DNA from 2 places in the Streptomyces sp. NPDC056160 genome. Region 1 is predicted to be linked to the other one. Evidence: predicted binding sites of a transcription regulator. Region 1 holds the regulator's gene; the other holds the start of a gene.

Region 1 (4,414 bases):
GCGCCAGGAGGCCGAGAAGTACGCGGAGGAGGACCACGCCCGCCGCGAGGCCGCCGAGACCCGCAACCAGGGCGAGCAGCTCGTCTACCAGACGGAGAAGTTCCTCAAGGACAACGAGGACAAGGTCCCCGGCGAGGTCAAGACCGAGGTCGAGGAGGCCGTCGCCGAGCTGAAGGAGAAGCTCAAGGGCGAGGACACCACCGAGATCCGCACCGCCACGGAGAAGGTCGCCGCCGTCTCCCAGAAGCTCGGCCAGGCGATGTACGCCGACGCCCAGGGCGCCCAGGCCGCCGGCGGTGCCGGTGAGGCCGGTGCCTCCCAGGCGAAGGCCGACGACGACGTGGTGGACGCCGAGATCGTCGACGACGAGCGCAAGGACGGTGCCGCGTGACGGAGGAGACCCCGGGCTTCGACGAGCAGCAGCCCGACGTCCCCTCCGGCGCCACCTCCGACGACGCCGAGCCGAAGGCCGCCTCCTCCGCAAAGGAGGAGGGGGCGGCCCCGGCCGGGGACGCCGCTCAGTCGGCCGGTCTGACGGCCCAGCTGGACCAGGTACGCACCGCGCTCGGTGAGCGCACCGCGGACCTCCAGCGGCTGCAGGCCGAGTACCAGAACTACCGGCGCCGGGTCGAACGGGACCGCGTCGCGGTCAAGGAGATCGCCATCGCGAACCTCCTGACCGAGCTGCTTCCCGTACTCGACGACATCGGGCGGGCACGGGAACACGGCGAACTGGTGGGCGGTTTCAAGTCCGTCGCCGAGTCGATGGAGACCGTGGCGGCCAAGATGGGACTGCAGCAGTTCGGCAAGGAGGGCGAGCCCTTCGACCCGACGATCCACGAAGCCCTGATGCACAGCTACGCGCCGGACGTCACCGAGACGACCTGCGTGGCGATCCTGCAGCCCGGGTACCGGATCGGCGAGCGCACCATCCGCCCCGCGCGGGTGGCGGTGGCCGAGCCGCAGCCGGGCGCGCAGACGGTCAAGGCGGCGGACGAGTCCGGCAAGGACAAGGCCGCCGAGCAGACCGACGACAAGGACAGCGGTGGCCCGGAGGAGGGCTGACGTAATAGGCATCGACGCACGAGAGGAGGGACGTCGGGGATGAGCACCAAGGACTTCATCGAGAAGGACTTCTACAAGGTCCTCGGCGTCCCCAAGGACGCCACCGAAGCCGAGATCAAGAAGGCGTACCGCAAGCTCGCCCGCGAGTACCACCCGGACGCCAACAAGGGCAACGTCAGGGCCGAGGAGCGCTTCAAGGAGATCTCCGAGGCGAACGACGTCCTCGGCGACCCCAAGAAGCGCAAGGAGTACGACGACGCCCGCGCCCTCTTCGGCAACGGCGGCTTCCGTCCCGGTCCCGGGGCGGGCGGCGGCTCCTTCAACTTCGACCTGGGCGACCTCTTCGGCGGCGGCGCCCAGGGGGGCGGCGCGTCGGGCGGCTTCGGCGGCGGGATCGGTGACGTCTTCGGGGGCCTGTTCAACCGGGGCGGCGCCGGAACCGGCACGCGGGCCCAGCCGCGGCGCGGCCAGGACATCGAGTCCGAGGTCACGCTGAGCTTCACGGAGGCCATCGAGGGCGCCACGGTCCCGCTGCGGATGTCGTCGCAGGCGCCGTGCAAGGCCTGTTCCGGCACCGGCGACAAGAACGGCACGCCGCGGGTGTGCCCGACCTGCGTCGGCACCGGGCAGGTGGCGCGCGGCTCCGGCGGCGGTTTCTCGCTGACCGACCCGTGCCCGGACTGCAAGGGCCGCGGTCTGATCGCGGAGAACCCGTGCGAGGTCTGCGCGGGCTCCGGGCGTGCCAAGTCGTCCCGGACGATGCAGGTCCGCATCCCCGCCGGGGTGTCGGACGGGCAGCGGATCCGGCTGCGCGGCAAGGGCACTCCGGGCGAGCGCGGCGGCCCGGCGGGCGACCTGTACGTGGTGGTCCACGTCGGGGACCACCCGGTCTTCGGACGCAAGGGCGACAACCTCACGCTCACCGTGCCGGTCACGTTCGACGAGGCCGCCCTCGGCGGCGAGGTCCGCGTGCCCACGCTCGGCGGGCCGCCGGTGACGCTGAAGCTGCCGCCGGGCACGCCCAACGGCCGGACGATGCGCGCCCGCGGCAAGGGCGCGGTCCGCAAGGACGGCACCCGCGGGGACCTGCTGGTCACCGTCGAGGTGAGTGTTCCCAAGGATGTGGCGGGGAAGGCTCGGGACGCGCTGGAGGCGTATCGCGAGGCGACCGCGGGCGAGGACCCGCGGGCGGAGCTGTTCGAGGCCGCGAAGGGAGCATGAGGGAGATGGACGGCCGCCGACGCAACCCGTACGAACTGACGGAAGACACACCGGTGTACGTCATCTCCGTGGCGGCGCAGCTGTCCGGACTGCACCCGCAGACCCTCCGCCAGTACGACCGGCTGGGCCTGGTGTCCCCGGACCGCACCGCGGGCCGGGGCCGGCGCTACTCGGCCCGCGACATCGAACTGCTCCGCCAGGTGCAGCAGTTGTCGCAGGACGAGGGCATCAACCTGGCCGGCATCAAGCGGATCATCGAACTGGAGAACCAGGTCGCGGCGTTGCAGTCCCGGGTCGCCGAACTCCAGGCGGCCCTGGAGGGCGCCGCGGCCACGATGCGCCAGCGCGAGGCCGCCGTCCACGCCTCCTACCGCCGGGACCTCGTCCCGTACCAGGAGGTGCAGCAGACCAGTGCGCTGGTGGTGTGGCGGCCCAAGCGGCAGCAGTCCTCGGACTGACGCGCGCGGATACGGCTGACCCGCACTGACCCGCACCGGCCCGCCGTTCGCACGGCGGGCCGCCCGCGCACGGCCGACAGGGGCCCGGAGAGATCCGGGCCCCTGTCGCTTGTTCGCCGCAGGTCAGACGCGGGCCGCGCGGCGGCGACGGGCGCCGATCCAGGCGGCGGCTGCGCCGAGCGCGACGAGGACGCCGGCGAGGGCGCTGTAGAGCCCCGTGGAGGAGGCGCCGGTGTGGGCGAGCGAGCCGCCGCCGGCAGCGGTCGTGAGGGTGGTGCCGGCGCCGCCGCCCGTGCCGCCGCCGGTGGCACCGGCCGGGGCCGTGGTGGAGGCGGTCGCGGTGGGCGCGGCGGAGGACGAGCCGGGGCCGGAGGGGGTCTTGGCCGGGGAGGCGGAGGGGGCGGGGGTGCTCGTGGCGGGGTTCTCGGGACCGGCCTTCACCTGGACTGCGGCGCCGTTGAACTCGTAGGAGTCACCCATGGAGTAGGCGGCCCGCAGCGGGAAGGAGATCTCCTTGCCGATGGAGGTGTTGAAGCTCAGCGAGAAGTACAGCTTGAGGTCCTCGGGGCCCGATGCGGCGCCGAAGCCCTTGGGCAGCGGGGGAAGCTCCCAGACACCCCCGTCGGTCTGCTTCATCGTGACGATCTTGCCGCCGACCTCCGCCTCCAGGATCAGGCGGTTGCGCAGGGTGCCCGACGGGGTGGGCCCGTCGACGTAGACCGTGCGGTTCACCTGTGCCGGGAACTCGCCCGGTCCCGTGGCCCTCGTGGTCAGTACGAGGCTCGTGCGCTTGCCGGGCCGCGCTACGACCCCGTCCCACTTCCACGAGGTGTTCAACCGGCCCGGCTTCGTCTCCGGCTTGGTCTTGAAGACGACCGTGTCGCCGGCCGGGCCGGCCTCGACGTTGTTGCGGATGCCGTCGGCGGTCAGCGTGAAGTCGCTGTCGTTGGTGGGGTAGTGGGCGCCGAGGCCGACGGTGACCTTCCAGGTGAACTCGGCCTTGGCCGGGATCGAGAAGGACGAGGAGGCGTTGCCGGTCGCCGGGTAGAACAGGCCCTGCCACTGGCCGTCCTGCTGTCCGACCATGGACTTGGTGGCCGGCGCGTCGAGCGCGGTGACCCCGAAGACGACGGAGTCCGACAGCAGCGGGCTCGGGCCCTTCGCCTTGCCGTTGAGCCAGGCCGCGAAGTCCTGTGCCTTGTCGGAGGAGTTGGTGACCGTGAGCGTCATCGACTCGGTCGCACCGCCGCGCTCCAGCGGGCCGCTGGGGGTGGGCGCGCCGAGGGTCATCCGCAGCGGAGTGGCACCGGCCTGCTCGGCGGCGCCTGCGGTGGCCGGGACGAACACGGCGCCCGCGACGGCGGCGACGACGGTGGTGGCGGCCAGCGTGCGAATGCGGCGGGCGGTGGCGGAACGAGTGGGCATGGTGGATTTCCCCCCGGGAATCGACAGGGCACACGGCACACGGCACGGCGGGCGGCAGTGGGCCGGAAAAAGAGCGAAGAGATGAGAGAGGTGCCGCTTGCCGACCGGTCTTGCATTCCCCCCGGCGGCTCGCGGTGTGTTCATCTTCACTCAGAGTTCGTTCGTGATCGATCTGCACTTCGTCACCGCTTCGCCACAACGGGCGGAAGGACAGGTTCAGCTCCGCTCGCTCAGTCCTCGCCCGC
Region 2 (4,414 bases), on a different contig from region 1:
CCGACCAGCATGTCCGTCTCGTCGTCGCGCGCGGTGAGCATCAGCACGGGCACCGGCCGCTGGGCCTGCACCCGGCGGCAGACCTCCAGGCCGTCGAAGCCGGGCAGCATGATGTCGAGGATCAGCAGGTCGGGCTGCCAGGCCTCCGCGGTGTCGACCGCACTGGGTCCGTCGCCCGCGGTCTGCACCAGGAAGCCCTCGGCGCGCAGGCGGGTGGCGATGGCGTCCATGATGGTCGGGTCGTCCTCGACCACCAGGACCCGGCGCTGTGCGCCCGGTCCGGCCGTCGTGCCGTTGTGCGCGGTGTGTGTCTGCTCCATCGCCCGCCCCTGAGGTGTGCTTTCCGGAATCAGTGGGGTGATTCCTTGACTGCGCGTAGTTGCGATTGACGCTTGAATGATCGGCGTCAGGGATGCAGCGTACGGGGAGTCACGGTGCCTTTGCTATCCAGCCCTGACGGCGAGGTGCACGACGTCCGGTACGCCCCGGGCAACCGGGATCTCTTCGGTGCGCACCTGCTGGAACCCGACATTCCACAAGGTTCCTTCAAATTCCGGAGACGGCTGCGCCGACCACACGGCGAGTACTCCACCGGGTCTCAACGCCCTTGCGCAGCTTGCCAGTCCGGGTGGTGCGTACAGCTCCGCGTTGCCCTCCGTGACGGTCCAGCCGGGGCCGTTGTCGATGTCGAGGCACAGCGCGTCGAACGTGTCGGACGTCTCATTGACGTAGGTGACCAGATCGGTCTCCACGATCTCGGTGCGCGGGTCGGCCAGTGCCGTCGCCGTCAGCGCGGCCAGCGGCCCCTCCCGGTGCCAGTCGACGATCGCCGGCTCCCGTTCGACCACCGTGATCCGGCCCCAGTGCTCCCCGCTCGCGGCGTGCGCGAGTGAGAAGCCGACGCCCAGGCCGCCGATCAGCACGTGCGGTGCCGGGCGGCCGTCCAGGGCGGCGAGCGCGGCGTCGACCAGGAGCCGTTCGGAGCGCCCGTCGGAGGTGTCCATCAGGAAGCAGCCGTTGGCGATGATCTGGAGCAGCTCACCGTGCCGGCGCAGTACGACCTCCCCGTGGGGGCCCTCGCGGCGGTCCAGGACCACGGGCGTCTCGTACGAGGCGTTCATGGAGCCATCCTGCCCGAACGGGCCCTTCCTGCCACATGGATTACGGGTGACGCCCGGTGAGCCCCGTTGCGGCGGGGCGCGTTCGCGGCCGCGGCGGACAACGGGCCCGCGCGCACGGTGAGGTCGGCGTCCACCAGTAAGTTAATAGGTTGCTGTGAATCGGCCGCCGGGTGGCGTCGATCATAGACAGCGGCTTCCGGGACGCGAAGGGTGGAGGCCCGACGGAAGGAGCCCCACCGTGGAACGGACTGCGGACCCGGACGCCGCGGCCCCGCGCCTGGTGGACGGCGTGCCGCGGCAGCGGCCCCGCCCGGCCCCCCTCGCCGTCGCCGCTGCGCGCGAGCCCGCCCGGCAGGACACCCCCGGGGACCTCACCGTGAACCCGGCGTCCGCCACCGCCCCGGCCGTCCCGGCCTCCCGGGCCCGCCCGGCGTCCGCGCTCGCGGTCGCGTGGGGCGTCCGGGGCGGCGGGCAGCGGGCGTGGCGGCTGCTGCCGAGTCCGGGCGGGACGCCGTTCACCTTCTGGTACGCGGCCGTGCTCGTCGGCACCTCGCTGGTCGCGCGGTACGCGACGCCCTCCGTGATGGACGTCCTCTACCGGAGCTCCAGCACGGACGTCGCCCACCTGGTGCGGGCGCCGCTGGCGGTGCTGGTGGCGAGCGCGCTGTGGGTCGCGGGCGGGGTCCTGACGGCGTACTCCCTCTGCTTCCTGCTGGTGCTCACCGCGCTGGAGCGCCGCACCGGGGCGCTGCGCGCGGCGGGTGTCTTCCTCCTCGGGCACGTGTTCGCCACCCTCGCCACCGAGGTCCCCGTGGGCCTGGCCGTGCTGGCCGGCCGGCTGCCGGACGGTGCGCTGCACCGCCTCGACTACGGGATCAGCTTCGGCGTCGCCGCGAGCGTCGGGGCGCTGTGCGGCCTGCTGCGTCCGTGGGTGCGCTGGCCCGTGCTGGCCGCGTTCGCCGGAATGCTGCTGGAGGACCTGGTGGCGTTCACGGACCCGATGACCAGTGCGGGGCACCTCATCTCCCTCGCGGTCGGTGTCGCGTGCTGGCCGGTGCTGCGGCGCGGACGCCCCGCGCCCCGCTGAACAGCCGCGCGCCCGCGCCGGCCCGGCCTGTCCTCCGCGGCCGGCCGCGGGCCCGCGGCGACGGGCCGGGCTGTCCTGCCCGAGCGGCCGTGCGTCCACTCCGGCCGGTCGGGCAGGCCCTTGCCGACCGGGCCCGTGCCCCCGCTGATCCCGCCCCGGAATTTTCCTCCCCCCGTGATCGCTGACGGCGAACAGCCGCCGGGGAACAATCGGCTGTCGCCATGCATTGAGTCGGCATAGCTCAACTTGACTGCCGAAGGGGAGATCATGGCTACTGAGTCCACGGCCTTCACACCGCTCGCTCTGCCTGTGCTGCCGCTCGACGACGAGGTCGTGCTGCCCGGGATGGTGGTCCCGCTGGACCTGAGCGACTCCGAGGTACGGGCCGCGGTGGAGGCCGCGCAGGCCGCCGTCCGTTCCGAACCCGGCAAGCCCAGGGTGCTGCTGGTGCCACGCATCGAGGGGACGTACGCGAAGACCGGCGTGCTGGGCACCGTCGAGCAGGTCGGCCGGCTGGCCGACGGCGACCCGGGCGCGCTGATCCGCGGCCGGAGCCGGGTGAGCATCGGGGCCGGCACCACCGGGCCGGGTGCGGCGCTGTGGGTCGAGGGCACCCGGATCGACGAGAGCGTGCCGGACCCTCTTCCGGGCCAGGTCGCCGAACTGGTGAAGGAGTACAAGGCCCTGGCCACCGCCTGGCTGCGCAAGCGCGGCGCCTGGCAGGTCGTCGACCGGGTCCAGGCCATCGACGACGTCTCCGCGCTCGCCGACAACTCCGGCTACTCGCCGTTCCTGACGACCGAACAGAAGATCGAACTGCTCGAGACCGCCGAGCCCGTGGCCCGCCTCCGGCTCGCCACCCGGCAACTGCGCGACCACCTCGCCGAGCAGGACGTCGCCGAGGCCATCGCCAAGGACGTCCAGGAAGGCGTCGACAAGCAGCAGCGCGAGTTCCTGCTCCGCCGTCAGCTGGAGGCCGTCCGCAAGGAACTGCGCGAGCTGAACGGCGAGAGCGAGGGCGAGGAGAGCGACGACTACCGCGCCCGCGTCGAGGCCGCCGACCTGCCCGAGCACGTACGGGAGGCCGCACTCAAGGAGGTCGACAAGCTGGAGCGCGCCTCCGACGCCTCGCCCGAGGGCTCCTGGATCCGCACCTGGCTGGACACCGTCCTGGAACTGCCGTGGAACGAGCGGACCGAGGACGTCTACGACATCCAGGGCGCCCGGGCGGTGCTGGACGCCGAGCACGCGGGCCTGAGGGACGTGAAGGAGCGGATCACCGAGTACCTGGCGGTGCGCAAGCGCCGCAGCGACCGCGGCCTCGGCGTGATCGGCGGCCGGCGCGGCGGTGCCGTGCTCGCGCTGGTGGGCCCGCCCGGTGTCGGCAAGACCAGCCTGGGCGAGTCCGTGGCCCACGCGATGGGCCGCAAGTTCGTCCGGGTCGCCCTCGGCGGCGTCCGGGACGAGGCCGAGATCCGCGGCCACCGGCGCACCTACGTCGGCGCGCTGCCCGGCCGGATCGTGCGCGCCGTCAAGGAGGCCGGGTCGATGAACCCGGTGGTCCTGCTCGACGAGATCGACAAGGTCGGCTCCGACTATCGCGGCGACCCGGCCGCGGCCCTGCTGGAGGTCCTGGACCCGGCGCAGAACCACACCTTCCGGGACCACTACCTGGAGGTCGAGCTGGACCTGTCGGACGTCGTCTTCCTGGCCACCGCCAACGTCCTGGAGGCCATCCCGGAGGCCCTCGCCGACCGGATGGAGATCGTGCGCCTGGACGGCTACACCGAGGACGAGAAGATCGTCATCGCCCGCGACCACCTGCTCCCGCGCCAGCTGGAGCGGGCCGGGCTGGACAGGGAAGAGGTCACGATCGACGAGGGCGCGCTGCGCAGGCTCGCCGGCGAGTACACCCGCGAGGCCGGTGTGCGCACCCTGGAGCGGTCCGTCGCGCGGCTGCTGCGCAAGGTGGCGGCCCAGCACGAACTGGGCGAGCGGAAGCTGCCGTTCACCGTCACCGAGGGCGACCTGCGCGCACTGATCGGCCGGCCGCACCACGTGCCGGAGTCCGCCCAGGACCCGGCCGAGCGCCGCACGGCGGTGCCGGGTGTGGCCACCGGCCTCGCGGTCACCGGGGCGGGCGGCGACGTGCTGTACGTCGAGGCGTCCCTCGCGGACCCCGAGACGGGCGCGGCGGGCCTGACCC

The links. Region 1 encodes HspR, which represses chaperone genes until heat shock. Its sites were predicted from a motif close to TTGAGNNNNNNNNNCTCAA; they were not measured.
Region 2: lon (endopeptidase La) is a predicted target of HspR. The motif match lies at 2,435-2,453, and genes of this name have one in related genera.

Annotation. Positions count from the first base shown of each region.
Region 1 is NZ_JBHJUW010000014.1:86,594-91,007, reverse strand. It holds gene dnaK (molecular chaperone DnaK) at 1-391, shown strand, start outside; gene grpE (nucleotide exchange factor GrpE) at 388-1,065, shown strand; gene dnaJ (molecular chaperone DnaJ) at 1,105-2,286, shown strand; gene ACFC02_RS07870 (heat shock protein transcriptional repressor HspR) at 2,292-2,744, shown strand; gene ACFC02_RS07865 (LPXTG cell wall anchor domain-containing protein) at 2,868-4,169, opposite strand.
Region 2 is NZ_JBHJUW010000010.1:2,185-6,598, forward strand. It holds gene ACFC02_RS05555 (response regulator transcription factor) at 1-320, opposite strand, end outside; gene ACFC02_RS05560 (spermidine synthase) at 444-1,121, opposite strand; gene ACFC02_RS05565 (rhomboid-like protein) at 1,360-2,208, shown strand; gene lon (endopeptidase La) at 2,476-4,414, shown strand, end outside.